Regions from separate parts of the Dickeya chrysanthemi NCPPB 402 genome, predicted to be linked through region 3. Evidence: predicted binding sites of a transcription regulator. Region 3 holds the regulator's gene; each other region holds the start of a gene.
What was found. Region 3 encodes CRP, which controls carbon source genes, mostly activating them, when cyclic AMP is high. Its sites were predicted from a motif close to ATGTGANNNNNNTCACAT; they were not measured.
Positions count from the first base shown of each region.

Region 1: udp (uridine phosphorylase) is a predicted target of CRP. The motif match lies at 1,758-1,775, and genes of this name have one in related genera.
Region 2: DCH402_RS09215 (2-hydroxycarboxylate transporter family protein) is a predicted target of CRP. The motif match lies at 2,915-2,932, and genes of this name have one in related genera.
Region 4: uxuA (mannonate dehydratase) is a predicted target of CRP. The motif match lies at 3,258-3,275, and genes of this name have one in related genera.

Region 1 is NZ_CM001974.1:4,366,350-4,374,007, reverse strand. Features, by position in the region: gene metE (5-methyltetrahydropteroyltriglutamate--homocysteine S-methyltransferase) at 1-537, shown strand, start outside; gene DCH402_RS19365 (dienelactone hydrolase family protein) at 754-1,581, opposite strand; gene udp (uridine phosphorylase) at 1,889-2,650, shown strand; gene DCH402_RS19355 (tyrosine-protein phosphatase) at 2,883-3,665, shown strand; gene DCH402_RS19350 (MFS transporter) at 4,436-5,593, shown strand; gene hemA (5-aminolevulinate synthase) at 5,608-6,840, shown strand; gene DCH402_RS23440 (GNAT family N-acetyltransferase) at 6,841-7,332, shown strand; gene DCH402_RS19335 (Gfo/Idh/MocA family oxidoreductase) at 7,332-7,658, shown strand, end outside.
Region 2 is NZ_CM001974.1:2,053,047-2,060,704, forward strand. Features, by position in the region: gene DCH402_RS09205 (response regulator) at 214-939, opposite strand; partial or broken gene DCH402_RS09210 (ATP-binding protein) at 911-2,559, opposite strand; gene DCH402_RS09215 (2-hydroxycarboxylate transporter family protein) at 2,988-4,355, shown strand; gene DCH402_RS09220 (fumarylacetoacetate hydrolase family protein) at 4,421-5,305, shown strand; gene citC ([citrate (pro-3S)-lyase] ligase) at 5,378-6,421, shown strand; gene citD (citrate lyase acyl carrier protein) at 6,455-6,745, shown strand; gene citE (citrate (pro-3S)-lyase subunit beta) at 6,745-7,650, shown strand.
Region 3 is NZ_CM001974.1:348,855-356,512, reverse strand. Features, by position in the region: gene DCH402_RS01670 (ABC transporter ATP-binding protein) at 1-1,332, shown strand, start outside; gene DCH402_RS01665 (LysE family translocator) at 1,398-2,003, opposite strand; gene DCH402_RS22710 (hypothetical protein) at 2,123-2,296, shown strand; gene DCH402_RS01660 (YheU family protein) at 2,293-2,523, shown strand; gene DCH402_RS01655 (phosphoribulokinase) at 2,665-3,534, shown strand; gene DCH402_RS01650 (OsmC family protein) at 3,600-4,007, opposite strand; gene crp (cAMP-activated global transcriptional regulator CRP) at 4,384-5,016, shown strand; gene DCH402_RS01640 (3-keto-L-gulonate-6-phosphate decarboxylase UlaD) at 5,116-5,760, opposite strand; gene DCH402_RS01635 (L-ribulose-5-phosphate 4-epimerase) at 5,891-6,583, opposite strand; gene DCH402_RS01630 (PTS sugar transporter subunit IIA) at 6,626-7,102, opposite strand; gene DCH402_RS01625 (PTS ascorbate-specific subunit IIBC) at 7,149-7,658, opposite strand, start outside.
Region 4 is NZ_CM001974.1:4,530,950-4,538,607, reverse strand. Features, by position in the region: gene uspA (universal stress protein UspA) at 373-807, shown strand; gene yidA (sugar-phosphatase) at 1,066-1,881, shown strand; gene uxuA (mannonate dehydratase) at 1,981-3,165, opposite strand; gene DCH402_RS20110 (M15 family metallopeptidase) at 3,466-4,143, shown strand; gene DCH402_RS21810 (ATP-grasp domain-containing protein) at 4,165-5,181, opposite strand; gene DCH402_RS20100 (ATP-grasp domain-containing protein) at 5,595-6,593, opposite strand; gene DCH402_RS20095 (cysteine peptidase family C39 domain-containing protein) at 6,634-7,170, opposite strand; gene DCH402_RS23455 (MFS transporter) at 7,198-7,658, opposite strand, start outside.

The DNA of each region.
Region 1 (7,658 bases), 650 kb from region 3:
GCGCTGGCGCTGCGCGACGAAGTGGCGGATCTGGAACAGGCTGGTATCGGCATCATCCAGATTGACGAACCGGCGCTGCGTGAAGGGCTGCCGCTGCACCGCTCCGACTGGGCAGCCTATCTGGAGTGGGCGGTCGATGCGTTCCGCCTGAATGCCGCGGTCGCGAAAGACGATACTCAGATTCACACCCACATGTGCTACTGCGAATTCAACGACATCATGGATTCCATCGCGGCACTGGATGCGGACGTGATCACCATCGAAACCTCACGTTCTGATATGGAACTGCTGGAATCGTTCGAAGAGTTCGAGTACCCGAATGAAATCGGCCCAGGCGTGTACGACATTCACTCGCCGAACGTGCCGAGTGTTGAATGGATTGAAGCACTGCTGCGTAAAGCGGCCCAACGTATTCCGGCAGAACGCCTGTGGGTGAATCCGGACTGCGGCCTGAAAACCCGCGGCTGGCCGGAAACACGTCAGTCACTGGCGAACATGGTTCAGGCAGCCAAACGCCTGCGCGAAACAGCGGAATAAGTCAGCCGAAAACGGTGATGGGGAATGGCGCAAAGGATGGCAGGACGCGCGTGAACGACAGGAAGTGACGCTCAGGGCTGGGCGTTCCGCATCACCGCCTGAAATAACAAGGGAGACGATAACGTCTCCCTTTTTCTTGTTAGCTTTAAACCACCTCCTCAGGAGGTGGTGGTTGTTTTTGCGCTTGCTGCTCTTTTCCCGATCTTACTGCGGGAATTACGCCACGCCGTAGCGCGCAAACCACGCCAGCATACGTTGCCAACCGTCTTTGGCGGAGGCTTCATGGTACGTTGCGCGGTAATCAGCATGGAAAGCGTGATCCGCGTCCGGATAGACCACAATCTCCGCATCGGCATTGACCGCCCGTAACGCCTGACGCATGGTTTCCACCTGTTCCGGCGGAATGCTTTTGTCCTGCCCGCCGTACAGCCCGAGCACCGGCGCGCTCAGATCTTTCGCCACATCCACCGGATGTTGCGGCGAGGTCAGCGTTTTTTCGGCGACCAGCTTACCGTACCAGGCGACGGCGGCTTTTAACTGTGGGTTATGTGCGGCGTACAACCAACTAATGCGGCCGCCCCAGCAGAAACCGGTAATCGCCAGCCGGCTGGCGTCGCCACCCTGACGTACCGCCCAGTGCGCGGTATGGTCAAGGTCGGACAAGACCTGGTTGTCGGGTACTTTGCTGACCAGTTCACTCATCAACGTTGGGATATCGCTGTATTGCTGTGGGTCGCCGTGGCGAAAATAGAGTTCCGGCGCGATGGCCAGATAGCCCTGTTTAGCCAGCCGCCGACAGACATCACGAATATGTTCATGTACGCCGAAGATTTCCTGGACTACCAATACGATCGGCAGCGGGCCGTCGGCTTTTTCCGGTTTGGCAATATAAGCAGGCAGGCTGTCGCCCTGCGAAGGGATGGTGGTTTCGCCGGCCACCAGCCCGGCGGCATCGGTGGTAATGGCGGAAGAAGCCAGCGGCATGACGGCTGGCGAAAATGCCCGTGTGGTCTCTCTGAGTGTCAGTAGCGCATCGGTTTTCATTGCCTTTCCTTTATCAAGACGGGAATCTGCCGGTGGGACAAATCTGCCAGTGGGACAATGTCGCCCCCGCGTTAAGCAAGTGTAGAAACTTTGTAGTGTATTGCGAATGGCAGTAGCCAGATAGGGCAATCAGTGCGCACATTGTGAGGTGCAACAGCGGGCTATTACGCTTTAAATTGTGACATAAATCACAATGTTTATGTAAATAGAGATTCGTTACTTTCCAATGAGCGACGTGCTTCACTTAACGGCGGCTACCTGTGCGCTAAGATCGCCCTGTACCTGACAGCTTGCCTGGGAGGCGTTTATGTCCGATGTATTTCATCTCGGTTTAACAAAACAGGATTTGCAAGGAGCCACGCTGGCGATCGTGCCCGGCGACCCGGCTCGAGTGGAAAAGATTGCCCGCTTGATGGAGAACCCGGTTTTTCTGGCATCGCACCGGGAGTTCACCACCTGGCGCGCGGAACTGGCGGGTAAACCGGTGATTGTCTGCTCCACCGGTATTGGCGGCCCGTCTACGTCGATTGCGGTAGAAGAACTGGCGCAACTGGGTGTGCGTACCTTCCTGCGCGTCGGCACGACCGGCGCTATCCAGCCGCATATCGCGGTGGGCGATGTGCTGGTCACCACCGCGGCGGTGCGTCTGGACGGCGCCAGCCTGCACTTTGCGCCACTGGAGTTCCCAGCCGCGGCCGATTTTGCCTGCACCTGCGCACTGGCGGAAGCGGCACGTGAAGCGGGGGCGACACTGCATGTCGGTATTACCGCGTCCTCGGATACTTTCTATCCAGGCCAGGAGCGTTACGACACCTATTCCGGCCGGGTCGTGCGGCGTTTTCAGGGCTCTATGGCGCAATGGCAGAGCATGGGCGTGCTGAACTATGAAATGGAGTCCGCAACGCTGCTGACGATGTGCGCCAGTCAGGGGCTGCGTGCCGGCATGGTGGCGGGTGTGATTGTCAACCGCACCCAACAGGAAATTCCCGATACCGCCACGATGCAAAAAGCGGAACATGCGTCCGTCAATGTGGTGTTGTCGGCGGCGCGTAAATTACTGGACGCCTGAGCCTGATGTTATTGCCGGGCGAGACGCTCGGCCGGCGGTACGACGACGCTCGCGTACCGCCTGTTTTATTTCTGCTGGGATACCACCCCACGAGCTGTTCATCGGTTTGTCTGCCTTAATGCTAATTTAACTGTCAGATCTGATAATACCCGTCAGTTTCCGTTGTTCGACTATGGCGTAACCGTAATTGTTCGGCATAGATAACTCATTCTTGATAACTACAGGGAACGATATGACTTCATCTTCATTACTGCATCCCTCGGTGCTACCACTTGATGGCGGCGTCAATTTTCGTGATTTAGGGGGAATTCGTGTGGCGGACGGTCGGCGAGTTCGCCACGGCAAACTGCTTCGCTCCGGCGCCCTTGACCAATTAAGCGAGCGCGACATCGACCAGCTCGCCAGTATGCCGGTGGCCCACGTGGTCGATTACCGTGATCAGGACGAGGCCGCGCTGCGGCCAGACCGGCTATGGTCCGGCGCGCGTTATCATTCTGTTCCTGCCAACCCGTTGCGTCATGAGGTCACCGCCAGTCTGGAAACGCTAGGCTCGGAAAAACTCGAAGCGTTCGATTCCCGTGCGTTCATGATGGAGCTGTATCGCCGTTTACCGTTCGGCAATCCGGCCTATCAACATCTGGTGGTGTTGCTGCGCCAGCCGGATGACGGTGCGCTGGTGCAACATTGTGCGGTAGGGAAAGATCGTACCGGCATTGGTTCCGCGCTGGTGCTGTTTGCGCTGGGGGCGGATGAGCAGACGGTGATGGAGGATTATCTGGTTACCGAGTCCACGTTGACGCCGTTTCGTCGGCAGTTACTGGAAGATCTGGCATCCAGCCTGAGCGAAAAAGCGCTGAAGCGGTTCGATTTTGTGCTCTCCGCCCGTGAAGAGTTTCTGGCAACGGCGCTGCATACAATCCGTGAGAAGCATGGGTCGGTGGATAACTGGCTGGCGCAGGATTACGGGCTGGATGTCTCGGCACGCGATGCGCTGCGGGAGAAGTATCTGGCTTAACTCGCGTTGGCGAATGATGAGTTATCATTCTGCTGGTTTGCATCGCTTCTCGTTTATTTGCCCTGGTTGTCGTTATTTGCAACAAATATAACAGGGAGCACACTCTGTCAGGATAGTTGTCTCCCCATCTAAACACTAAGAACAAGTTGTCAAAAAGGCCTTTACCTTGAGCAGTTAGTCCGTGGAAGCAAGGCTTTTTGTTGGTGTCTTTGGCCAATGACAAAACGGCGTTCAAACAGAGTGAGAAAGAGATTAAGCAACTAAAATTTGAACGGGTACATAAGGAAAAGCGTTGGTGGAGGCTGTGCGAAAGCGGTTGCGGGACTACTACGGGATAGCCGACGAGGACGAGTGACTCCCAGCATAGAGCGGCAGGCACTTAATAGGTTATGTATGGCGATGGAGTCAGGAATCCGGCTGTCGATAGCACTGACGGAAGTCGGATTACGTGAACGGGCGTGGCGACGCAGGTAGACCTCTCTATCAAAGAACGTATAAACCCGGTTTGGGAGTTTAAAAACAGGACTTGTCATAGTCCCATCTCTTGGTAAAACTCAGCTACAAGCATCCTTCATGCTATGAATTAATTAGCAGATCTTAAGTTTAGGGCTGACTTCCTTTAAGAAAGAACCTTGATGAATATCAAAAAATAGCATCATTCCTATATTGACGGAGTGCGTGTTGAGGAACAACATTCCTAATGTTCGACATTTATCGAACATTAGGAATGTTGTTATTTATAGCAAGGTTGAATTTTACATAGGATAAGTATGACTAATGGAAACCTCTGGCGGCTCTGGCCTCTGGTCATAGGGACGTTTGCGCTTGGTCTGGATGCCTATGTGCTAGCAGGTTTGTTACCGTCAATGGCGATAACCCTGCAAACGACACAAGCCAGCATTGGTTTAGGCGTGGCATTATTCACTGCAGCCTATGCTATTTCAGCTCCTTTACTTGCCCCTGTTTTTGCATCTCGAACATCCGCTCGTTTTGCGTTGATTTCAGGTATCGTCACTTTTATTTTAGGGAATTTGATAACTTTGCTGTCTCATTCCCTCAGTTGGCTTTTGTTCTCTCGGTTACTTGCTGGATGTGGTGCGGGTATCTTCTCACCACTGACTTCTGCTTGTGCGGCCGGTATGGTTGACGAGTCGCATAAGGGAAGGGCATTAGCATTGGTACTTGCCGGACTTAGTGTAGGCACTGCCTTGGGGGTTCCTGCTGGCCTGATGGTAGAAAATAGATTTGGATGGCGTGCTACCATTGGGCTGATTGCCTTGTTGGGCATAATTTCTATGGCTGGAATGCTTTTTAATAGACTAACCTTTTCAGCACCAAAGGCTATTCCCTTTAAGGAGCGATTGTCTGCACTGGCCTCCAGATTAACTCTGATGACACTGATGGTCACGGTGCTGACTGGTATCGCTTCCTTGGGACTTTATACCTTTATCGCAGAAATCAGCGCAGATAAAGGTATGGGTCAGGAAATTCCTAAGATTATCTGGTCCTGGGGTATTGGCGGATTAATCGGTGCTATGTTTGTTGGGCAGGTCATTGACAGATTAATTTCCCCTTGGTTAACCACTCTAACTCTAATTACTTTGTTAGTGAGTAGTTTTATCGCCTTTGGGTATGGCTCATTGTATTTTTGTTTGGCGGGTACTTTTTTCTGGGGGCTCGCGGGATGGTCAAGTATCGCTCCGCAGCAGCATTCCCTGATCAATTACGCACCAGAACATGCAGTATCACTGATTGGTTGGAATTCATCAGCAAACTACGCAGGTGGTTCAATAGGGGTGGTGGTGGGTGCCACTATTTTAAATGCCAATAACCACTCAAGCTCATTACCATTGTTTGCAATATTAGTCGCTCTTTTAGCACTTATTATCCATCTGATGAAAAACTTCATAAATAACACTCCACAATAATTTAGGATATTAATATGTACGAAATTTTCTTTAGTGAAAAGGTTGATGCTTTAAAAAAAACAGGCCAATACAGAAATTTTGTTACGCTGAATAGAATTTGTGGAAAGTATCCTCTTGCAGATATTACAGAAGACCATTCTTCTGCTGTAGTATGGTGTAGTAATGATTATTTGGGGATGTCTCAACACCCTGTGGTAAGACAAGCTATGCATACTGCTGTTGATCTTTATGGGGCAGGTGCAGGGGGCTCTAGAAATATTGGCGGAAATCATGAACTCTTTGAGAAGCTTGAGTCTAGCCTGGCAGAATGGCATAACAAGGAGGCTGCATTAGTTTTTCCTACCGGATTTAGTTCCAACGATGCGACATTACAATGCCTTTTGCACCTGATGGATGATATAGTCATCATCAGTGATGAACTTAATCATGCTTCAATAATTAACGGAATAAGGGCCGTAAAGGTTCAGAAGGAGATATTTCTCCATAATGATGTCAAACATCTTGAGAAAATTCTTTCCTCTTATCCATTAGAGCGTAAAAAATTGATTGTATTTGAATCTGTTTATTCAATGGATGGGGATGTTTCCCCTATACCGGAAATAATCAGGTTGGCAAAAAAATATAATGCCATGACTTTTCTGGATGAAGTGCACGCCATAGGTATGTATGGCAATAGAGGTGCAGGCAAAGCGGATGAAATGCATGTTGCAGATCAGGTTGATATTATTCAGGGAACAATGGGGAAAGCTATTGGCCTGATCGGGGGATATATTGCGAGTTCAGCAATCGTTATTGATACCATACGTTCCTTTGCCACTGGTTTCATCTTTACCACTTCATTACCGCCTGCGATCGTTGCAGGGTGTCTTGCCAGCCTTAATTATATAAAAGACCACCATGGATTAAGAGAAAGTCTGCATAATAATTCGGCATTACTCAGATTTGCACTCGGTGAAATGAAGATCCCTGTGATGCCGTGTTCTAGTACTCACGTCCTCCCTATCCTTGTTGGAAATGCGGGTAAATGTCGTGCAGCCGCTGAGCGCTTGCTGAGAGAGCATCATATCTATCTGCAACCTATAAACTTTCCTTCCGTACCCGTCGGGACAGAACGTTTTCGCATCAACGCAACACCGAATCATACCCGCGAACAAATTATGCATCTGGCATCTTCACTGAGAGAAACGTTTGAATACTTCGGGATCCCCCTTGTCGCACAAAATAGCATTAAGGAAGAGGCTGTATAAATGGATATAAAGTCTTTCCTCATACAACAGGCTGAAAGACATCAGATTGATGATTTGATCCGACTTCGGTCCTGCCTGCTTGAACAAACATCCTCTGCGTCTTACGTATGCCGGACACAAGAAGAGCGGCATATCTGGAGGGAACAGTACCGGCAATGGCTTTATGATGTTCTGGAGTACGATACGGGCATAAGAATTTTTGTCGCTCTAATTGGGCAAAAAGTTATTGGTTGCTCGACAGGTATCATTGATCGTAGGGCACCTGCCCGAGATTGTATATCAGGATACTGTGGCTGGGTTCAGTCAGTAGTCGTTGCACCATCCTTTCAAAGACAAGGAGTGGCTGCCTCTTTGTTGAAGTCGCTGACAGAATGGTTTTCTGAAAAAAAGGTCTCAAAAATTCTACTGGAGTCAACGCCAGGGTCTAAAGCGTTCTATATAGCACAGGGATTCATTCCTGAACAAGAAACTCTATTCATACGTGAGATTTAATGATGAATATCCTTATTGTTGGACTTGGATATGCAGGAAATAGATTTTATTCTGCTTTCAAAAATGTTATTCATACAGAAAAAATTAATTTTGCATATGTAAACCGAACGAAAATTTCGCATGAATTACCATGTTATGAGAGTGTCCAGGTCGCTTTGGAAAAATTCAAACCGGAAATTATCGTTATTAGTGCAACGGATAATCAGCATATTAATATTATTGAGTCTCTTTCTAGCTATGATGGCTTTATTCTTTGTGAGAAGCCCTTGGCGACGCCAGGAGATGGATGGAAAACGGCTTGCAACAATCTCCAGAACCTTAGCGGA
Region 2 (7,658 bases), 1.7 Mb from region 3:
GTGATGGTTTTTGTGATGCAGGATGGTTTATTTGGCGAAATATCTAAAAAGAACTGGTGTAATTGACCAATGTCGGCGTTTTTATTCAGTGCAATGACCGAGCAGGAAAGTAGCAATGCTGATCAAAGTAGTAATACTGATCGATGATGCAAGAATATGGCCCGCAAAACGCGGGTCATACCTCGATGGGAAAACGGGATCTCGGGGGGAAGGTTAATCCAGGTGTTTTTTACGGTAGAGACGCCGGGGATGCCCAATCTTGCCGTAGCGCATTTCTACATCAAGAAACTGGTTTTCAAGTCCGTACTCCAGATAACGCCGGGCTGTGGTTTTGCTTAATCCGGTTTTTTCCACCACTTCGTCTACGGAAAACAGGGTTTCCGGTTGGCTTTGAAAGATCTGCTTAACCAGACTGAGGGTATTCTCTTCAATGCCTTTGCTGCCTGGCCCGTTAGGTACGGTAGAGGCTTGCAACTGGTAGAGTACGTCCACGTTCTGTTGATCGACGACTTTGTAAGTATGCTGCGTTTTGACAAACTGAATGAAACGTTCAAGCGATGAGCGTAAGCGGGGGTAGGAGACGGGTTTGATAATGTAATCAAACGCGCCGCATCGAATGGCTTGCGCACAGGTATTCATGTCGCTGGCGGCAGTAATGAAGATGACCGAGCAGTTAATGCTGCGCATCAGATCGCTTTCGAGCAACTGAACGCCTTCACCATCCGGCAGGTAGTTATCCAACAGCATCAGCCGGGGTTTATACTGCTGCAACATGCGTTTGGCTTCGCTCAGGGTTGACGCCGTGCCCACGACTCGTAGTGCGAAATTCTTTTCGATAAATTCCGCATGGATATTTGCCAGCTTTCTTTCATCTTCAACGATCAGCACGTCGAAGTTTTCAATCGTTCGTTCAGTCGGCATGGTGTTCGCAATCGGCATGGTACTGGTATTCCCTGTTTTTGGTTATATAGTTGTTTTTGGAATAAAGATGGAAAAAATAGCGCCGTGAGGCGAATTGTCAGACACTTCGATCACACCCTGTGCCTGACTGACATAGCTGGCCACCAGATGCAGGCCGAGCCCGTGATCGCCTTCCTGTTTACTGGTGACGCCCATCTCAAATACCCGATCCGCAATGGCGGGGTCAATCCCTGTGCCCTGATCCGCCACTTCAATGACTAATTCCTGTTCACCATCATGGATATAGACTTCAACAGGAGAGTAAGCCGGGGTACTGACCAGCGTAGCTTCTACGGCATTATCGATTAAATTCCCAATAATTGACATCAACTCTGTTTCACTCAGGGAAGCCGGGATACTGTTGAGCTGGCAACGTGGATCAAAATGCAGCTCTATGCCTTTTTCACGGGCGCTGGCGTATTTACCCAGCAACAGGCCGCAAAGCGCCGGAGAGCAGAAACGGCTGGAGATGAAGTCCAGCACGACCTGTGCGCCTTCAGACTGTGCTTCAATGTAACGAATGGCTTCATCATAGCGACGCAGATGCAGCAACCCAGCCAGCGTGGCGGTCCAGTTGAGTTGTTCGTGCCGCAAAATACGCAGACTGTTGGCGTAGCGTTTGACCTGGCTGAGTTGCATGCTCAGAGTGTGGAGATCGTTCTTGTCGCGAAAACTGATCACCCAACCCTGCAACTCATCTTCCAGCATAATGCGCACGCGGCTGGCGATAACCGTGATCTGATTGAAACGACAGATCTCATCATGGGTATCGGTTACCCAAATATCGCCATTAGAGAAGAACGGTACCGGCGCTATCACGTCATCGATCGGTTTACCGCGCAATTGGTACGAAGGCATCGCCAGGCCGAGAAGATCTTTCGCTGCGTGGTTGATCACGGCAATGTTGCGCTGTTTGTCGATAGCGATCACGCCTTCATAAATAGATTCCAGCAACGCTTTTTGTTGCCTGACCAGCAGCCGAATTTCGAGGGGTTCCAGCCCGAACATCTGTTTTTTCAGGTTACGCGAGAACCACCATGAAAAGAAGAACAGCGCAACCAGCATGGCGACGATGGCCAGGCTGACATGAGCCACTTTACTGAGTGTCAGGTTGTCGATGCGTTTTTTCAGATACCCGACAGACACGATGCCGATAACACGGTCGCCATCCATAATGGGCGCCTTGCTGCGTAGCGAGATGCCGATAGCGCCGCGCCGCAACGTAATGGTGCTTTGCCCCTCCAGTACTTCTTTATTATCGCCGCCGATCATTTCGGTGCCGAGCAGTGACGGTTCTTCAGAATGGTAAAGATGGTTGGCGTTGCGATCGCCGATGACGATGAAGCTGGCATCGCTGCGGGCCTTAATCTGATCAACCAGATTGTCGATGGTTGCTGTGTCGTTGTGTTTCACTGCCTCGACCAACGAAGGAATAATCGCGATTTCACGTGCCTGAATCTGCGCCCGGCTGCCCAGTTCATCATAAAGCTGTTGGTCTACGGCACGGTAGTAGTAAAGCCCTGCGGTGATGAGCAGCAGAGAAAAAAAGATCATCAGGTAGATGAACAGCTTGAGATGGAACGGTAGCCTGACAGTCATAATGTGCTAAATCACCGGTAAAACGAACAAACGAAGATGGCTAATTTATCATGAAAGGCGTAAAAGAAAGGGGATAAAAAATAGTCTTGTGAAGCGTTTCGCGCAAATTGTGAAAATAGTATTTTTGTTTCAGTTGTTTTAAATAAGACGTAAATTGCCTGTCACCGAGAGTGGACATTTTAATTACTTTTTTTCAACATGTTATTTTCTTATTGTAATAGTGACCATTTGCGCCATAAAAACCATAAAAACTACAGACAAAAACATCTCACCATCATTTTTTAATTATTTGATTTTAATGAATAAAATAATAAAAACCATAAAAACCATAAGCACCATTAAAACTCATTTTTTAATTTGAGGATTATCACATAATAACGGGCGCTGACCTTTTACTATGCACGGGAAAATAACAAGGGGAGAAGGTTATGAGTACCACTGATGATTCTTATATCGTTGTAAAAGATGAAGCCTCTGGGAAGGTTTCATTAAAAGAAAAATGGTGGCACGTTCTGGATAACTATAAAATTGGTGTTATTCCAGTGCCGCTGTTTATTCTGGCTGGTCTATTAATTGCGCTGGATTGTCTTGAAGGCAAACTGCCCAGCGATATCGTAGTCATGGTCGCTACGCTGGCGTTTTTTGGCTTTGCTTGCGGTGAATTCGGCAAGCGTTTGCCGTTTATCGGCAAAATGGGGGCCGCCGCGATTTGCGCCACGTTTATTCCGTCTGCGCTGGTTTATTACGGTCTGCTGCCGTCGGTTGTTGTGGATGCCACGACCAAGTTCTACAAATCCACCAATATTCTGTATCTCTATATCTGCTGCATTATTGTCGGCAGCATTATGAGCATGAATCGGCAGACGCTGATTCAGGGCTTCCTGCGCATTTTCTTCCCCATGTTGTGCGGTGAAGTCGTGGGTATGCTGGTTGGTATGGGTGTCGGCATGATGCTGGGCCTGGATCCGTTCCAGATCTTCTTCTTCCTGGTGCTGCCGATTATGGCAGGCGGTGTGGGTGAAGGGGCGATTCCTCTGTCTATCGGTTATGCCACCTTGCTGCACATGGAGCAAGGCGTCGCGCTGGGCCGCATCCTGCCGATCGTTATGCTGGGCAGCCTGACTGCCATCGTTCTGGCCGGTACGCTGAACCAACTGGGTAAACGTTATCCGCACCTGACTGGTGAAGGCGAACTGATGCCGAACAAAGCAAACGGCACCGAACAGGCTCCGGCCACACTCACCAGCACGCTGAGCGGCAAAATGGACCCGGCCAATCTGGCGGCGGGCGCTCTGCTGGCTATCCTGCTGTACATGATCGGTATGTTGGGCCATAAGCTGATTGGTCTGCCGGCACCGGTGGGTATGCTGTTTGCCGCAGTCATCGTGAAGCTGGCTAATGGCGCATCTCCGCGTCTGCTGGAAGGGTCTCAGGTCGTTTACAAATTCTTCCAGACTTCTGTGACTTACCCGATTCTGTTCGCCGTCGGCGTGGCGATTACCCCTTGGGAAGAGCTGGTACACGCTTTCACTATTACCAATCTGATGGTGATTGTGTCCACTGTTGTGGCACTGGTGACCACCGGCTTCTTTGTTGGCAAGAAAATCGGTATGCACCCGATTGATGTCGCCATCATCTCCTGCTGCCAGAGCGGGCAGGGCGGTACCGGCGACGTGGCCATTCTCACCGCCGGCAACCGTATGGTACTGATGCCTTTCGCTCAGATTGCTACCCGTATCGGTGGGGCAATCAACGTCTCCGTGGCCTTGCTGGTACTCGGCAAGTTCCTGGTGTGACGGTGTATGACAAAAAAACAAATAACGCCGCGATAGTTCGCGGCCTTATTTAAACGGGAAAGATTATGAAACTTGCAAGTTACCGCCATCACGGCAAAAACAGCTACGGGATCCACACGCCGGCAGGTCTGATTGATTTGGGCAGCCGCCTTGGCGACCGTTATCCGGACCTGAAAGCCCTGCTGGCAGGCGAGGCGCTCCACGAAGCCGCCGCCTTTCAGACCGAGACGCCTGATGTCGCCGTCGCCGACGTCACCTTCCTGCCGGTGATCGTCGCGCCGTCCAAAATCCTTTGCGTCGGCATGAACTACGCCGACAAGCGCAAAGAATTCAACGAGCAGAACCCCGCACCGACCCTATTTGTGCGTTTCGCCGACTCCCAGACCGGCCACGGCACGCAGGTGCTCAAGCCGCACTACTCCAGCGAATTCGACTATGAAGGCGAACTGGCGGTCATCATCGGCAAGAACGGTCAGAACATCAGTCGCGACGAGGCGTTGTCGTTTGTCGCTGGCTACAGCTGCTACATGGACGGCTCCGCCCGCGACTGGCAGCACAGCTGGTTTACCGCCGGCAAGAACTGGCAGAAGACCGGTGCCTTCGGCCCGTATCTCACCACCCGCGACGAGATCCCCGATCCGCACGCTCTGGCCATCCGTACCTATCTCAACGGCCGTATGGTGCAGGACGACAACACCGCCAGCATGATCCACAAGGTGGCGGACCTGATCGAGTACATCAGCACCTTTACCGCGCTGAGCGCCGGCGACGTCATCATCACCGGCTCGCCGGGCGGCGTCGGCAAGAAACGTACCCCGCCGTTGTTCATGAAGCCGGGCGACAGCATTGAAGTGGAAATCGAGAACGTGGGTCACCTGCGCAACACCATTGGTGAAGTCGCCCAGACGGTGAAAACCCCGCGCGCCGAACCCGTCGCGGCCGGGCACTGAATCGTTCCCGCCGGGATGCCGGCGGCGTCGGCCCCGGCGTGACGGGGTATAGCAACAAGCAGGATGACCGTTATGTATGCCGATGAGAGCATTACGTTTACCACACTGGATGTCCGCACCCAGCCTCCCGAGCTGGCCGACATCGCACAATTTCTTGGCGCCTGTCGGCTGGGCATGGACCGGGATCTCGAGTTCGTTGTGGTGGGACGGCATCACGGCAGACTGGTAGCCTGTGCCGGGCTGTGCGGCAATACCATCAAGTGTGTGGCGGTGGACCCTGACTACCGCGAGCTCAGTCTGGGCGTGAAGGTGGTGAACGAGGTGGTGCAACTGGCGGCCGAGCGCGGCCTGTTCCACCTGTTTCTCTACACCCGCCCCTGCAACATTGCGGCGTTCCGCGGCTGCGGTTTCCACCCGATCGCCCGTTATGACGACCAGGCGGTGCTGATGGAGAACACCCCCATCGGCATCCGGCAGTACTGCCGGTCGCTGTCGGCGCAGTCTCAGCCGGGCCGGGACATCGGCGCCATCGTGATGAACGCCAACCCGTTTACGTTGGGGCACCGCTATCTGGCCGAGCAGGCCGCCCGCGCCTGCGACTGGCTGCATATTTTCGTGGTGCGCGAGGATGTCTCTTTCTTTCCGTTCGCCGAACGGCTGGAGATGGTGCGTCAGGGCGTGGCGGATATCCCGAATCTGACGGTGCACGCCGGGTCGGCCTACCTGATTTCCAAGGCCACCTTTCCGGGGTATTTCCTGAAGGAAGAGAAGCTGATCACCCGGGCGCACGCCGCACTGGACCTGATCATCTTTCGTCAGTACATCGCCCCGGCGCTCGGCATCACCCGGCGTTTCGTCGGCACCGAGCCGTTCTGCCCGGTGACGCACCAGTACAACCAGGACATGCACCACTGGCTGGAGCAGGACGGGCGGGTAGCCGCCCCGGCGCTGGACGTGGTGGAAATCGAACGTACGCGCGAACACTCCGGCCTGGCGATTTCCGCCTCTGAAGTGCGCCGGCTGCTGAAGCAGCGCCAGTTCGACGCCATTCGCGAGATTGTCCCGGCGACGACGTATGCGCATTTACAACGCCATGGCGAACTCGCCTGCGCGTGACGCGTCTTTAATGTATCAAGCAGGTAAAACAACATGAAAATTATCAAGGAAGCCCTGGCGGGCACCTTCGAGTCCAGCGACCTGCTGGTCAGGGTGTCCCCGGCGGAAGGCCCGCTGACCGTGGTGATAAACAGCGAGGTCATCAAGCAGTTCGGCGACCAGATCACGCAGGTGGTGAACGACACCCTGCGTACGCTGGGGGTGGAAGCCGGCACCGTGGTAGTGGAAGACAAGGGCGCGCTGGACTGCGTGATCCGCGCCCGGGTGCAGAGTGCGGTGCTGCGCGCCGCCGGCGTTGACGAGATCGATTGGGAGAGACTGTGATGAGCGCTACTCAGACGAAAGCCACTCAGCCGAAAAAACTGCGCCGCAGCATGCTGTTCCTGCCGGGTGCGAATGCCGCCATGCTGTCCAACGCCTTTATCTACCGGCCCGACTCCATCATGTTCGATCTGGAGGATGCGGTATCGCTGCGCGAGAAAGATACCGCGCGTCTGCTGGTCTACCATGCGCTGCAACACCCGATGTATCAGGACATTGAAACCGTGGTGCGCATCAACCAGCTCAACACGCCGTTCGGTCTGAAGGACCTGGAAGCGGCGGTACGGGGCGGCGTGGATGTCATCCGACTGCCGAAGACCGACTCCACCGACGACGTCGATGAGCTGGAACATCACCTGGTCCGCATCGAAAAAGCGTGCGGCCGTGAAGTCGGCTCCACCCGTATCATGGCGGCCATTGAGTCCGCGGTCGGGGTGATCAACGCGGTGTCCATCGCCCGATCTTCCGAACGGATGATCGGTATCGCGCTGGCGGCGTTCGACTATGTGATGGACATGCAGACCGAGCGCGGTGACGGCACCGAGCTATTCTATGCGCGCTGTGCGGTGCTGCACGCGGCCCGCGCGGCCGGCATCGACGCCTTTGACGTGGTGTACTCCAACGTCAACGACGAGGCGGGCTTCCTGAAGGAAGTGGAGCTGATCCGCAAGCTGGGTTTCAACGGCAAATCGCTGATCAACCCGCGCCAGATAGAGCTGTTGCACAACGCCTACGCGCCGACCCAGGACGAGGTGGACTACGCCCATCTGGTGATCAAGGCGGCGGAAGACGGCGAGCGCGCCGGTCTTGGGGTCATTTCGCTGAACGGAAAAATGATCGATGGCCCGATTATCGACCACGCCCGCCGGGTGGTGGAGCGCGCGCTGGCGTCCGGCGTGCGTCAGTAGGCGCAGAC
Region 3 (7,658 bases):
GGTACGCTGGTGCTGATCTCCCACGATCGGGATTTCCTTGATCCCATCGCCAACCGGATCCTGCATATCGAGCAGGAAACGCTGTTCGAGTACACCGGCAACTACACCTCGTTTGAACAGCAACGCGCTACCCGTCTGGCCCAGCAACAGGCCATGTATCAGCATCAGCAGGAGCGGGTCACCCATCTGCAACACTACATCGACCGTTTTCGCGCCAAAGCCAGTAAAGCCAAACAGGCGCAGAGCCGCATCAAGATGCTGGAGCGCATGGAGCTTATCGCCCCGGCGCATGTCGATAACCCGTTCCGCTTTAGTTTTCGTGAGCCACAAGCGTTGCCGAATCCGCTGTTGCGGATGGAAAAAGTCAGCGCCGGCTACGGCGACCGCCTGATTCTGGACTCCATCAAGCTGAATCTGGTGCCCGGTTCACGCATCGGGTTATTGGGTCACAATGGCGCCGGCAAATCGACGCTCATCAAACTGCTGGCGGGCGAACTTCAACCGTTCAACGGCGACATCGGGCTGGCCAAAGGCGTGCGCCTCGGTTACTTCGCCCAGCATCAACTGGAGTTTCTGCGTCCCGACGAATCGCCGTTGCAGCACCTAACCCGGCTGGCGGAACGGGAGACCGAACAACAGTTGCGCGACTATCTCGGCGGTTTCGGCTTCCGGGGCGACAAGGTGACCGAATCCACCGAGCGCTTTTCCGGCGGCGAGAAAGCGCGTCTGGTGCTGGCGCTGATCGTCTGGCAGCGCCCTAACCTGTTGCTGCTTGACGAACCGACCAACCATTTGGATCTCGACATGCGTCAGGCGCTGACCGAAGCGTTGATCGACTTCGAAGGCGCGCTGGTGGTGGTGTCTCACGATCGTCACCTGATCCGATCCACCACCGACGATCTCTATCTGGTGCACGACGGCAAGGTCGAGCCGTTCGACGGCGATCTGGAGGATTATCAGCAATGGTTGCTGGATGCGCAGAAGCAGGATAATGCCGCGGATTCCGCCCCCAAAGAAAACGCCGCCAACAGTGCGCAATCAAGAAAAGATCAAAAGCGGCGCGATGCCGAGCTACGCGCGTTGACTCAGCCGGTGCGCAAACAGATTACCCAACTGGAACAACAGATGGAGAAACTGCAGGCCGCGCTGACGACAGTAGAAGAACGCCTTGCCGACGGCGCGCTCTATGACGTCAGCCGTAAAAATGAACTGACCGACTGTTTGCAAAAACAAAGCGCGACCAAGACGGAGCTGGAAAATGCCGAAATGGCCTGGCTGGATGCGCAGGAACAACTGGAACAGTTGCTGCGCGACGCCGAAGCCCAAGGGTAAGCACCATTCTGATTGAACGGCGGGCGCAATACGGTGGCCCGCTGTTCAGACGCTCTTCACGATGATTAATGCCAGATCATCAGTACGCAGGTCGCCGTCAGTAACCCCATGGCGAGATTGAATATCTTCCAGGCGCGCGGGCTTTGCAACAAACGGCCGATCATCGCGCCGAACCCCAGCCAGATAATCCCGGCCACGAGATTAACGCACACCATCGCCACGCTGATGGCCACCACCGACCCGACATAACCGTCGCCAGACAGGCTGAACCCCGCGACGGCGCCCAGCGACATCAACCAGGCTTTGGGATTGAGAAATTGCAGCAAACCGCCCTGATACAGCGGAATCGGCTTCGGCGGCGCGCTATCCGTGTCGAGTTTTTCATAAGCCGCCGTAGCAATTTTCCACGACAACCACAGCAGATAGGCGCTGCCCAACACCTTCAACGCCAGATGCAGCGAGGGATAAAGCAGGATCAGGCTGCCCAGCCCTAACGCCACCAGCAGCAGCATGATCTGCATCCCGATCATGATGCCCAGCATCAACGACATAGAGCGTAATACGCCAAAGTTGGCGGCGGAGGCGGTTAGTAGCATATTATTGGGGCCCGGCGTAATGGCGGCGACCCACAAGAAACCGAGCATTGAAAGAAACAGGCTGACGTGCTCCATGAAACGGCGGTCCTTATAACTGAAGGGACGTTCAACCTAGCAGCGAGACAGGATGCAGACAAGTATTTCGCCATGCGGCAACAGGTATCGCGGCCTCTTTTCATCGTGGCGCTCTTTTTATGAATCATTCTTCTTATCGTAATACGTGTTTTCAGCCCCTGCCGGACGGGGATTTTATCGATCTCGCTTGGAGTGAAGCGCCGGTGCAGGCGGCACATGGCACCAGCCTGAGTTGTGGCTGGAACAGCGGATCCCCAAGCTGGTTCACCCCTTATCTGGAGCAGAACGCATGATCATTCCCTGGCAAGAACTGGCACCGGAAACACTGCAAAATCTGATTGAATCGTTCGTCCTGCGCGAAGGCACCGACTACGGCGAGCAGGAGCGCACGCTCGACGAAAAAGTCGCGGACGTACGCCAACAATTGGCACACGGCGAGGTCGTGCTGGTATGGTCGGAACTGCATGAAACCGTCAATATCATGCCCCGCCGCCAGCTCAGCAGCGGTGAGCGGTATTAGCCCTGAATCAATCGGTTAAAAACGTAAATTGGCGTGTCACCGCGGTATAAACATGCTAACAATGCTCAGATATCTCTGACCGGGGTTGCCCCTATTTACCGGATTACCGGAGATTGCCCCATTCACCGGAGGTTACACACCATGTCGCACCAGCATCCGATTATCGCGGTCACCGGCTCCAGCGGCGCGGGGACTACCACCACCAGCCTGGCGTTTCGCAAAATTTTCCAGCAACTGAATCTGCGCGCCGCACTGGTGGATGGCGACAGCTATCACCGCTATACCCGGCCGGAAATGGACATGGCGATCCGCAAGGCGCGGGATCTGGGGCGCCACATCAGCTATTTCGGGCCGGAAGCGAACGATTTCAGCCAACTGGAACACACGTTTATTGAATACGGCCGCAGCGGCACCGGCCAGACCCGCAAATACCTGCACACCTACGACGAAGCCATTCCCTACAATCAAGTGCCGGGCACCTTCACGCCCTGGGAACCGATGCCGGAACCGACCGACCTGCTGTTCTACGAAGGGTTGCACGGCGGCGTGGTCACCGACCAGCATGATGTGGCGCAGCATGTCGACCTGCTGGTGGGCGTGGTGCCGATCGTCAACCTGGAGTGGATCCAAAAACTGGTGCGCGATATCAACGAGCGCGGTCACTCCCGCGAGGCGGTGATGGATTCCGTCGTGCGCTCAATGGAAGATTACATCACCTACATCACGCCGCAGTTTTCCCGTACCCACATCAACTTCCAGCGCGTGCCGACGGTAGACACCTCTAATCCGTTCGCCGCCAAAGCCATTCCCTCGATGGACGAAAGTTTCGTGGTGATCCACTTTCAGGGTCTGGACCATATTGATTACCCTTACCTGCTGGCGATGTTGCAAGGCTCATTCATTTCCCACATCAATACGCTGGTGGTGCCGGGCGGCAAAATGGGGCTGGCGATGGAGTTAATCATGATGCCGCTGGTGCAGCGGTTGATCGAAGGCAATAAAATTGATTAATAGCCGACGGTAGCGGCTTTGCAGGATGCGGCGGCAACAGGAGCAAACCGCCGTAGTCAGACGCATTAGTCCAGCGCGATCACTTCATGGCTGTGGGTCACGTTAACCGCTTTTTCCAGCATCAGCGCCACCGAGCAGTACTTTTCCGCCGACAGCGATACCGCGCGCTCCACGGCTTTATCGCTCAACCCTTTGCCGGTCACAATAAAATGCAGGTTAATGGCGGTGAACAGGCGCGGCGCCTCTTCACGGCGTTCCGACGTCAGGCGAACCTCGCAATCCACCACATCGTGACGGCCTTTTTGCAGAATAGACACCACATCGATGGCGCTGCATCCGCCTGCTGCCATCAGCACCATTTCCATCGGGCTGGGCGCTTTGTCGCCGGCGTTGCCGTCCATCAGCAGTTGATGCCCGGACGCGGATTCACCCAGAAACGTCAACCCTTCAACCCATTTCACCCGAGCCTGCATAAATTTGTCCTCAATCAATTATTTTTGAAATTTTGCACCGCTTATGTACAAAAAAGCCTGATAATCAGAGCTTAATCATGCTGAAGCGAGACAACACGAGACACTACACTCAACCTGTGTTACAAACAAAAGCGTAACCGCGTGTGTTGAGTCTTCGTCAGGCCCGCCACCGGCTTACTGGCGTCATCCGATATGCGCTGAATGATTCAGACCAACGCATCCGCAATCTGAATATGACGTGTATAGACAGCCTCAGTATATTCCCTGACGTCATTCCGCCAGAACGGAATTGAATTATAACTATGTTATCACGCCGTACAGGGAACTCTGAGCCCTGTGATTTGCGCAGTGAATTACAAACAGAGGATAACAGCGAATGGTTCTCGGCAAACCGCAAACAGACCCGACTCTCGAATGGTTCCTTTCTCATTGCCACATTCACAAGTACCCATCGAAGAGCACCCTTATTCATCAGGGTGAAAAAGCAGAGACGCTTTACTACATCGTGAAAGGCTCGGTTGCCGTGCTAATCAAGGATGAAGAAGGCAAGGAAATGATTCTGTCTTATCTGAATCAGGGCGATTTTATTGGCGAACTTGGCTTATTTGAAGATGGGCAGGAACGCAGTGCGTGGGTGCGGGCGAAAACCGCCTGTGAAGTCGCTGAGATTTCCTATAAGAAATTCCGCCAGCTAATTCAAGTCAACCCGGATATTCTGATGCGGTTGTCATCGCAGATGGCGCGTCGCCTGCAAGTTACATCGCAGAAAGTCGGTAATCTGGCGTTCCTCGACGTAACCGGTCGTATCGCGCAGACCTTGCTGAACCTGGCTAAACAGCCGGATGCCATGACGCACCCGGACGGTATGCAAATCAAGATCACTCGTCAGGAAATCGGCCAGATCGTCGGCTGTTCCCGCGAAACCGTCGGCCGTATCCTGAAGATGCTGGAAGATCAAAACCTGATCTCCGCCCACGGTAAAACCATCGTGGTGTACGGTACGCGCTGATCCCCATCCCTCATCCGACAGGGCGGCCATCTGGCCGCCCTCCTTGTTTCAGACCGTTGTACCATCCTAACGCACCTGTCTGGCATCCACGTTCGCGTCTTACCAGTACTTGTTGATCTCGGTACGCAACGCCTCTGCGGTGGCTTTGCCGCTCTCAGACGCGAGGGCGCGACCGGCGATAAACGCCTTGGCGCTGATGCCGTCAAACAGGTGGATATCCTCCGGCACGATGCCGCCGGTAATCGACAGCTCAAGCCCCAGCTCAGACAGCGCACGCATTCTGCCAAGATCGGCGGAAGTCCAATTGACGCCGGCCAGCTCCGCATCGCGGGAACGGTGGTAAATGGCCTGGGTAATCCCCATCGCAACCCACTGTCTGGCGTCATCCAGATTCCAGTTGCCGTACAGTTCAATCTGGATCTCCCCGCCGAATTCATCAGCCACTTTCTTACAGGCGGCGATAGTGGCCACGTGCGCGGCGGCGGACACCGTGATCCAGTTAGCACCGGCGGAAAACGCCATGCGCGCCAAAATTGCGCCGCCGTCGGTGGTTTTCATGTCGCAAACGATAATGTGGTTCGGATGACGCTCACGCAGGGTACGCACCGCCGCCATCCCTTCGGCAAAAGCCAGAATCGTCCCGACTTCGATAATATCGACAAAGCCGCCGACACGTTCGGCAATCTCTACAGCGGTACTCAAATCCGTCGAATCAAGGGCAATTTGCAGCATAGGTTTGGTCATAATGCGATTTCCTTTCCAATCGTGAAAATATCGGGATCTCTGACTTGAGGGCGAGCGCAGCCCGTGGCCGATTGCCACTGTTTATTTCAAGCCGTTATTGCAATGACATCATGTTACGTGTGCGGGCTATTCAGCGCTGGCCGTAATAGGCATTGGCACCGTGTTTCCTGAAATAGTGTTTATCAGAAAGCGCCTGATCAATATGAATGTCCGCATTAAGCAGCCGGGTCGAAAACGCCATGGCGGCGACTTCTTCAAGCACCAGTGCATTATGCACCGCATCCAGCGCATTTTTCCCCCAACAGAACGGCGCATGGCCGGTAATCACCGCGCCGGGCACCGCCAGCGGGTCAAGACCGCGGCGCTGAAATTCTTCCACGATCACCAGGCCGGTATTTTTTTCATAATCATCGGCTATCTCGCCCTCGCTCAACGGGCGGGTACAGGGAATATCACCGTAGAAATAATCGGCATGGGTGGTGCCGAGCGCCGGAATATCCCGACCGGCCTGTGCCCAGATGGTGCCGTGGCGCGAATGGGTGTGCACAATACCGCCGATATTGCCGAACGCGCTGTAAAGTGCCAGATGGGTGGCAGTATCGCTGGAGGGATTAAGGTGCCCTTCCACCACTCGCCCATTCATATCCACCACCACGATATCGTCGATGGTCATCTGCTCGTAGGAAACCCCCGAGGGTTTGATGGCGATAACCCCCAGCTCGCGGTCAATCTGCGACACATTGCCCCAGGTCAGCGTCACTAAACCGTGACGCGGCAGCAGCAGGTTGGCGTCCAGTACGATAGCTTTCAGTTGCTGATACATCGTTGTTTCTCCTGCGCCCCTTACAGAGCGCCTTGTTACCGCTTATGCCGTTTGGGCCAGCGCCTTATCGATGACGCTGAACACCTCTTCCCGGCTGGTGCAAGCCCGCAGCTTGTCGAGGTTGATTCCGCTGTCGCTGTGCTCGTCTTCAAGTACCTGAGTCACTTCCATCAGCCCTTCCATATGCTCATCGGAGGTACTGCCCGCCAGCGTGATCAGCACATCCACCGGCTCGTCTTCTCCCTCGAATTTAACCGGTGCGGTGAGCGTCACCAGCGCAAACGCCGTACGGTTGACGCCGTTTTCCGGCCGCGCATGGGGCATGGCGAATTGCGGAGCGATCACGATATAAGGCCCCATTTTCTCGATACTGCTGATAATCGCTTCGTGATAGCGGGGCTCGACGGCGCCGGACGCAATCAGCATATCGGTGCCAAGCTTGATGGCCTCGCGCCAGTCCGCCGCACTGGCGTGAAGCAGCACGGAGTCATTGTCGATTAACGATTGTTTGAATTTCATATGCGTCTCCTTGCCTGTCCCCTCGCAGAGGGGAAGGCGTGATTGGTTAACCGGCAAAATTTTTCTTGATAAGCCCCAGCAACTCGTCGCCAAACGACTGCGGATTAAGCATGTTTTGTACTCCCAATACGAACTTACCTTCACCGGGGTGCATTTCTCCGGCCAGATGTTTGGACGAGACGATGATGTCGGTGGTCGAGAGTTTGGATTTGTAATCTGCCACGGCGCAGGAGTCCATGATGTGCGGTACTCCCCGTTGTTCGAGAAACTTGCCGATCTTCATTTTCATCATCATGGAAGAGCCCTGCCCGTTGCCGCACACGGCCAGAATGCGCACGGCGCGTCCGTCGGCCGGCATGGCCGGTTGTGATTCGACCGGCTCGGCATCAGCAGCGGCGGCGGCGGCAGGTTGTGCGCGGTCTTCTTCCTGACGCAGGGTGCGTGACGCGAAGTACATATAAACGCCGGCGCCGGCCAGCAACACAAAGAAGAACAGGGATGAGAACGACAGCCCCTGCATAATGGCCGGGAACACCAACGCCCAGTCCGCCATACC
Region 4 (7,658 bases), 490 kb from region 3:
ATGACTTTTGATCCGGCACCGGCTTTCTTCGCCGTAGGCCCCGTCCTTTTCAACTACACTTTATGTACGGGATAGCGGTTTCACCGTTATTCAGGCTTTCCTCTGGTATCCCTAAACAATTGAGTTGCAGGAAAGCCAACAGCTCTGCAGCTTGATGTATGACGGATATAGAGAGTATCGGCGCAATGGGCGATCACTTCAGGGTAGGCGATCATCCGCATTCGCAGAACCGTTACAAAATGTGTGGCGTTGTGATCCGTTGAACATAACCCGCAATAAGCGGGGTGTTATGCTCATCACTGCCATAGGTTATCAGGCTGGCAGGAAATATCTGCTGACTCATCAGTTAGTCATTACGGAAGGAGCTTAATCATGGCTTACAAGCACATCCTTATTGCGGTTGACCTGTCACCGGAAAGTAAGGTGTTAGTGGAAAAAGCGGTCTCCATGGCGCGGCCGTACGATGCCAAAGTCTCTTTGATCCATGTTGACGTGAATTACTCTGATCTCTACACCGGGCTGATCGATGTCAATCTGGGTGACATGCAGCAACGCATTTCCGAAGAAACCCAGAATGCCCTGAAAGATCTGGCGGAAAACGCCGGTTATCCGATCTCGGAAACTCTGAGCGGCAGCGGCGATCTGGGCCAGGTGCTGGTTGACGCGATTCGCAAGTATGACGTTGATCTGGTGCTATGCGGCCACCATCAGGATTTCTGGAGTAAACTGATGTCGTCTGCGCGCCAGTTGATCAATACGGTGCACATCGACATGCTGATTGTGCCGTTGCGTGAGGAAGAGGAATAAGTCGCACCCGTGTTTTGATGCGCCTGAAATGATCCGACGAATATGAGGCATAGCCAATCGCGATTGGCTATGCCTCTTTGTCTGTCTGTCCTGATCAAAGCCTGTCTGTCCTGATCAAAACTCAATTACGCCTGGTGGGATAAGCTCTTCGTATGGGTTTCTTTAATCACCTAAGGATGATACGCCGGCGGATTTTCTGGTTTTACCCAACCTAATCACGCTAGGATACCGGCAGTGAGGTTACTTATTGGGGAAATCATGGCGATAAAACTGATTGCGATTGATATGGACGGCACGCTGCTAACGCCGGAAAACCAGATTTCGCCGGCGGTGAAACAGGCTATTGCCGCCGCCCGCGAAAAAGGCGTTTATGTGGCGCTGGCGACCGGGCGCCCGTTCATCGGCGTTGAGCGCTATCTGAAACAACTGGGGTTGCAGCAAGACGGGCACTACTGCATCACCAATAACGGCGCGCTGGTGCAGCGCACATTGACGGGGGAATGCGTGGCGCAAACCACGCTGAGCTTTGAGGACTATCTCCATTTCGAGGCGTTGTCGCGCGAGTTGGGCGTGCACTTCCATGCGCTTGATTTCAATTATGTGTATACCGCCAACAAAGATATCAGCGCCTACACGGTGCATGAGTCCCACCTGACCAGCATGCCGCTGAAATACCGGGCGGTAGAGGAAATGGACAGCAGCCTGCGTTTTCCAAAAGTGATGATGATCGATGAACCTGAGGTGCTGGATGCCGCTATCGCCCGCATGCCACCCGAAGATTTCGCCCGTTATACCATCATGAAAAGCGCCGCTTTCTATCTCGAGATTCTGGACAAGCGCGTCAATAAAGGCGAAGGGGTGAAAATGCTGGCGCAACACCTCGGTCTGGCCGCTGATGAAGTGATGGCGCTGGGCGATCAGGAAAACGATTTGGCGATGCTCGAATTTGCCGGGCTGGGTGTGGCGATGGGTAATGCGATTGAGAGCGTCAAGGCGGTGAGCCAATTCGTCACCCGGTCTAACAGTGAAGACGGCGTGGCGTACGCCATTGAGAAGTTTGTGTTGAACGTCTGACCCACGCCGGGCCAGACGTATAACCCGTCATACTTCAAGTTGCAGGTGCGTTGGCTTTCCTGCAACTCGAATTACTTAGGATATAAGACGAACCGCGGGTCAGTCGTTAAAGAACGTTTGTTTGATCGCCAGTTCGACGCCGCGCACTTCCGCCAGCCCTTTCAGCCGCCCGATGGCGGAATAGCCGGGGTTGGTTTTCTTCTTCAGGTCATCCAGCATCTGGTGGCCGTGGTCGGGGCGCATCGGAATGGCGCGGGTATTGCCCTGCTGACGGCGGCGGTGTTCTTCCGCCAGAATCGCTTTCACCACCTTCACCATGTCTACATCGCCATGCAGATGAGCCGCTTCGTGGAAGCTTTTCGGGTTGTCTTCGCGGCAGGTGGCGCGCAAATGAGTGAAGTGGATACGGTCGGCGAAGGTTTCGATCATTTTCACCAAATCGTTGTCTGCCCGTACGCCGTAAGACCCGGTGCACATGGTGAAGCCGTTATGGATGCTGTCGACAGTATTTTTTAGCCACTGCATATCCTCAATGGTCGAAACGATGCGCGGCAGGCCGAGGATTGGCCGCGGCGGATCGTCCGGGTGTACCGCCAGCACGATACCGGCTTCTTCCGCTACCGGCACGATCGCCCGCAGGAATTCCGCCATGTGCTCACGCAGCTTCGCTTTATCGATACCGTCGTACTGCGCCAGTTGGGCGCGGAACTGCTCCAGCGTATAGCCTTCTTCGGCACCCGGCAGACCGGCGATAATATTGCGGGTCAACTTGTCTTTGTCGGCATCGGTCATGGCGGCGAAATACGCAGCGGCCTGACGCTGTTCTTCATCGGTGTAGTCGGCGGCGGCGCCGTTACGCTTGAGCAGGTGCAGCTCAAACGCCGCGAAGGCGGTGTGATCAAAACGCAGCGCCCGGGAGCCGTCCGGCATTGGGTATTCCAGATCGGTACGGGTCCAGTCCAGCACCGGCATGAAGTTGTAGCACACGGTATCAATGCCGCAGGCGCCCAGATTACGCAGTGACTGCTGGTAATTGGCGATATAACGCCGGTAATCGCCGGTCTGGGTTTTGATGGCTTCGTGCACCGGCACGCTTTCCACCACTGACCAGGTCAGCCCTTTTTCCGCCAGTATCGCCTGACGTTGCTTAATCTCTTCGATGCTCCACACTTCACCATTCGGGATATGGTGCAGGGCGGTGACGATACCGGTCGCGCCCGCCTGACGGGCATCATCCAGCGACACCGGATCGTTGGGGCCATACCAGCGCCAGGTGTGTTCCATAATGCAGCTCCTTAAACTCTGTTGATGTCGATGGTCGGTCTGGTGGCCTGACCACCGGACCGGTTCACTATTCACCACCTGTGGCGATATTTCTGTGATGTATGTCACTAATTGGGATTGGTGAGATGATAAGACAACAAGTTATCAGTTTAATTATGCCCCAGTAGTTTGAGTGATTAGAAACATAGTCTGGTCTCAGTAGACATAATTGTTGGGAGTGGCCGTTAAGTCCTAAATGCTAAGTAATATAGCTATTGATGATTAGCTGGTCTCTAGAATGACTAAAGGGAGTAATGTGTTATGCAAGAGTCTGGCAATGTTAAAAAACCTGTGGCACTTTCTGATTTACGAGTGTCATCAATACCTGTAGCTGAGTGTCATGAAAAGCTGGTGGATATAGTTGGTATTCATAAGAATATATTTGTTGATGATTCATTAGACAACCATTCTCATCTGGAGTATACCCCCGTATTTAAAGTCAGGGAATCTGTTGCTGAACGTTTGACTCGTGCTGCAAACTTACTTCCTGATGATTATGGATTCATCATCAAGGAAAGTTTCAGACCTGTTTCGATGCAGAAGTTCTATTTTAATCGGCGATTAAAACGGCTTGCAGCAGAATACTTAACACTTTCACACGAAGAGCTGGTTAGGTTGACATCAGAATTTGTTGCGCCACCCAATGTAGCTGGGCACCCTACTGGAGGTGCTATCGATCTGCTGCTGTGTTTGTCCGGAAAAATATGTGATATGGGGTCAGAATATGATATGGATATCGCATCTTCCAATGGAAAGTGTATGAGTTTTTGTGAAAATATCTCCGAGAAAGCACAAAAAAATCGAAATATTATGTTTAGTGTGTTATCAGCTAATGGCTTTGTCAATTACCCATTTGAGTGGTGGCATTGGTCATATGGTGATAAATACTGGGCTGCTATGACCAATGCACAATTTGCATTGTATGATTATGTTAAATAATCACGGTGGTTATTTGCAGATTTAATGTAGTAACTCCACATTGCATTCTGATTCAATACTATTGATCAGTGATTTAGTCATGCTATCCCGCTGTTGAGCAGAGTTACATAAAAGTTGAATGCGTCCAAGTACATCTTGTGGTTTGATGCTTATTGATGATCCACTCGATTCTATAGTTTCTGAAAAGATAATGTTTTTAGAAAAATTGGATATGCATTTAAGCATTTTTTCATGATTGATGGTCGATTCGGAAAGTGCCTCTAATCTAATTGTTGTAGCATATTTTTCGGTCATTTTTTTTATGTCAATATCAGGTTTTCTCCCTAAATGAATATCAAACATGAGTTTGTAAATATCATGTTCTGTGAAATTCAGATATAAAAGTGGCATGAATCCTCCCATGATCCTTGCGTTAGCCTCAACAAGGATAGGGCCTCTTGATGTGATCATCATCTCGAGATGAAAAATACCATAATGAAGTTCTAGAGCTTGTATAACAGAAATAGCATACTCTTCACATCGCAGCCATTCTTCCTCACTGATATCGGCTGGCATATCAATACGATATTCAACCATCTCATTTTTTTCAGAACGACCACGAGATGAAACCATTAATATTTTTGTTTCTTTTCCATTGTGTGCTACTTCAACAGAGACCATTTCGCCAGAAAGGTACTCTTCTATAAGAAAACCTCTTTCATATTGAACACGGACAGATACCGGGAGTTCACAAATTTTTCTTTCAGCCTCATGCCAATATGATTCAAGCTCAGTTTGATTTTTAACTTTATAGCTAAAAAAGCTATCTCTACCTGATATTGGTTTTAATATTACTGGATAACCGATTTTATTTGCGCTATCAATTGCCTCTTTTTTGTTTTTTGCCGTATAATATTTTGCGTTTTTGATTTTTTTTTCATTTAAAGTATTTCGGGTATAAAGTTTATTCCTGCATCTATTAACTGACTCTACTGTAGGAAATGGTAAACTAAGGTCTTGAGCTGCCTTTGCTGCAAACTCAATTGCTGTTTCTGGCAAGCATATAATGGCATCTATTTTTTTATTTTTTCAATCGCTATTATATTTTCATATAGTTCATCATAATCGGTTATTTCTTTCGTTTTGATATAATTATCTAGACTATTTAATATTTTTTGTTTTTCTCATTTTTTTTATACCAACTAAACTCACCTGATTCTATGAATGATACATAATGGCCAAGTGATTTTGCATGATGCATAACAATTGGTCCAGTAAGATTTGAATCAATAAATAATATATGTGCCATGGCTGTATCACTCAAATGTAAAATAAATTGTAACCAATGCGATTCTGAAGATGCGTTGGGCTGAGATGAGGGGCTGGTGTTCTGCCATTATATTTTACTTCCTCAATGATTGTCTTATTATTTTCAGGTGTTATTTCATTGTTTTTTTCTCTAAATAAAAATTCTATGCCATATTTTTTTCGTTTTTATTTTCTATGTCAGGTAAAGGAATTCCACATTTTAACATGATTAATATTTCTTCTAAATTTACTCCATATGTGAGGTTGACGAGCCTGGTAATATAATCACCTGCAACTCTGCATCCAACTTCTATTATTGCAATCTCATTTTTATTATTAACTTTGAACTCAACATGTAATATACTTGAGTTTACTTCAGCGGAACGAATAATTTTCTCTATATTCCTTTCAAGAACACCTGCTATTTCTGGTTTTATTTTCTCGCCACATATATGCCCAATTTCATCAAAATTAGGTAATTCTGAGACAAACTTTTTGTTTATAAAGTAATTAATGATGAGACCGCTCTCTACAATAACTTCCGCACTATATTCTTCCCCTTCAAAAAATGTTTCAATAATGCATTCTCCTTTAAAATCAATCCCTGTTGCAAATGATTTTTTATAGGAAAAAATAGGTTCCGCATTTCTAATTAGTTCCTGAGGTGTATGATTGATTGATACATACCATGAACCAGCCATATCGACAGGTTTGCTTATAACAGGGAAATGAATGGTATCATTTACTTTAGATATAAGATCTTTGTATGATGTGAAAATGCCTATGAGCATCGGTTGAGAAACTTCTTGTTTTTGAAATGCATTTCTCATTTTTTTCTTGTTTCTTAATACACTGGGGTCACCATTAATCGCTCGTATCAAACCTAATTCAGCGCAAAGGAATTCGGTTGCCTCTACGGAGAACTCGCCAGATGCAACAATGCCGGCAAGATCATTAATATTTCTCAGTATATTTAGTAGTTCGTAGGGAGATGATGATAATTCATCAATTTTTATTTCTTCAATGTTTTTGTATTTAGAGAAATCGATATGTGTTGACTTAGTCGTAATAACTAATGGAATAAGATTGTGTTTGAGTGCGGCATCAATGTACCTTACTGCAAAATCATAATTTAGTGGACAAATTAAAGCGACTCGTTTCATTCTATTTCCTTTTTTAATTTAGAATATTAAACTATCAATTTCAATGGTGGATACCAAGGATTATGCCGTTACTGCTATAACTTGCATTAAATCTGTCAATGGTTATACAGTTATGTGTTTCTCCCCAACGAGAAGGATCTCTGAAAAAAATATATTTCTTTCCGGCATGTTCTTTATATTTGTAAACAAGCACCAGATGACCCCCTTTTCCTGCATTGACTGGAAACTTATGCCGAATAGATGCGATGAAAACAGCACCTTTATTGACTAGATCTAATACGTCATCTAAAGGGATTTTCAATGCCTGGGACGGGAGCCCAAAAGAGGTGGATAGTTCTGCTAGTTTATAGTGAATCCAACCATTCTGCGAGTATGCACCAATCCTTATGGCAGCATTAAATATATCATGCATCTTTATTTCGGTGTTTTTCAGTCCTTTTAACGCCATCAACAGACAAGCAAGACCACAAGAGCGGTCAGACCAATATTGGATCATGCCAAATAACTCTTTCATGTCTTTTTTATTTACATCATAGTTCTTTAACCAATTTTGGCTAATATATGGTATCGATGACATAGTTTTTATTTCTATAAAATTTAGTGTTCATTCAACTTCTGTATTTACGCTATAGGACTGATGCGTAATAGTTGTCAATAATAGTATGGATATAATTGTGACGGATAACCATACTATATGCCATATATGGCTGTCTATATACTGGTATATGTAAACTCCAAAGTATTGGCCAAATCCAATACCAATTGCATTTGATAGAAAGCTATATATAGATATGTTTTTTTGTATCTGGCTGGGCTGAGTATATTTTCTTATATATTCCATGGCATAAACAGGGAATATGATCTCACCTATGGAATAGAATATTGTTATAAGCACGGGTATGTAAAATCCATATGGTGTACTAGGAATCAATAAAATTGCTACCAGCATAGAAACCAAGCTTATTGTAAAGCATTTTTTTATTGATAATTCTAATTTTTTGATAAGAATTGCAACCGGGATGGAAAAAATTATCAGTAATATTGCGTTAATAAAAAAGAAAAAAC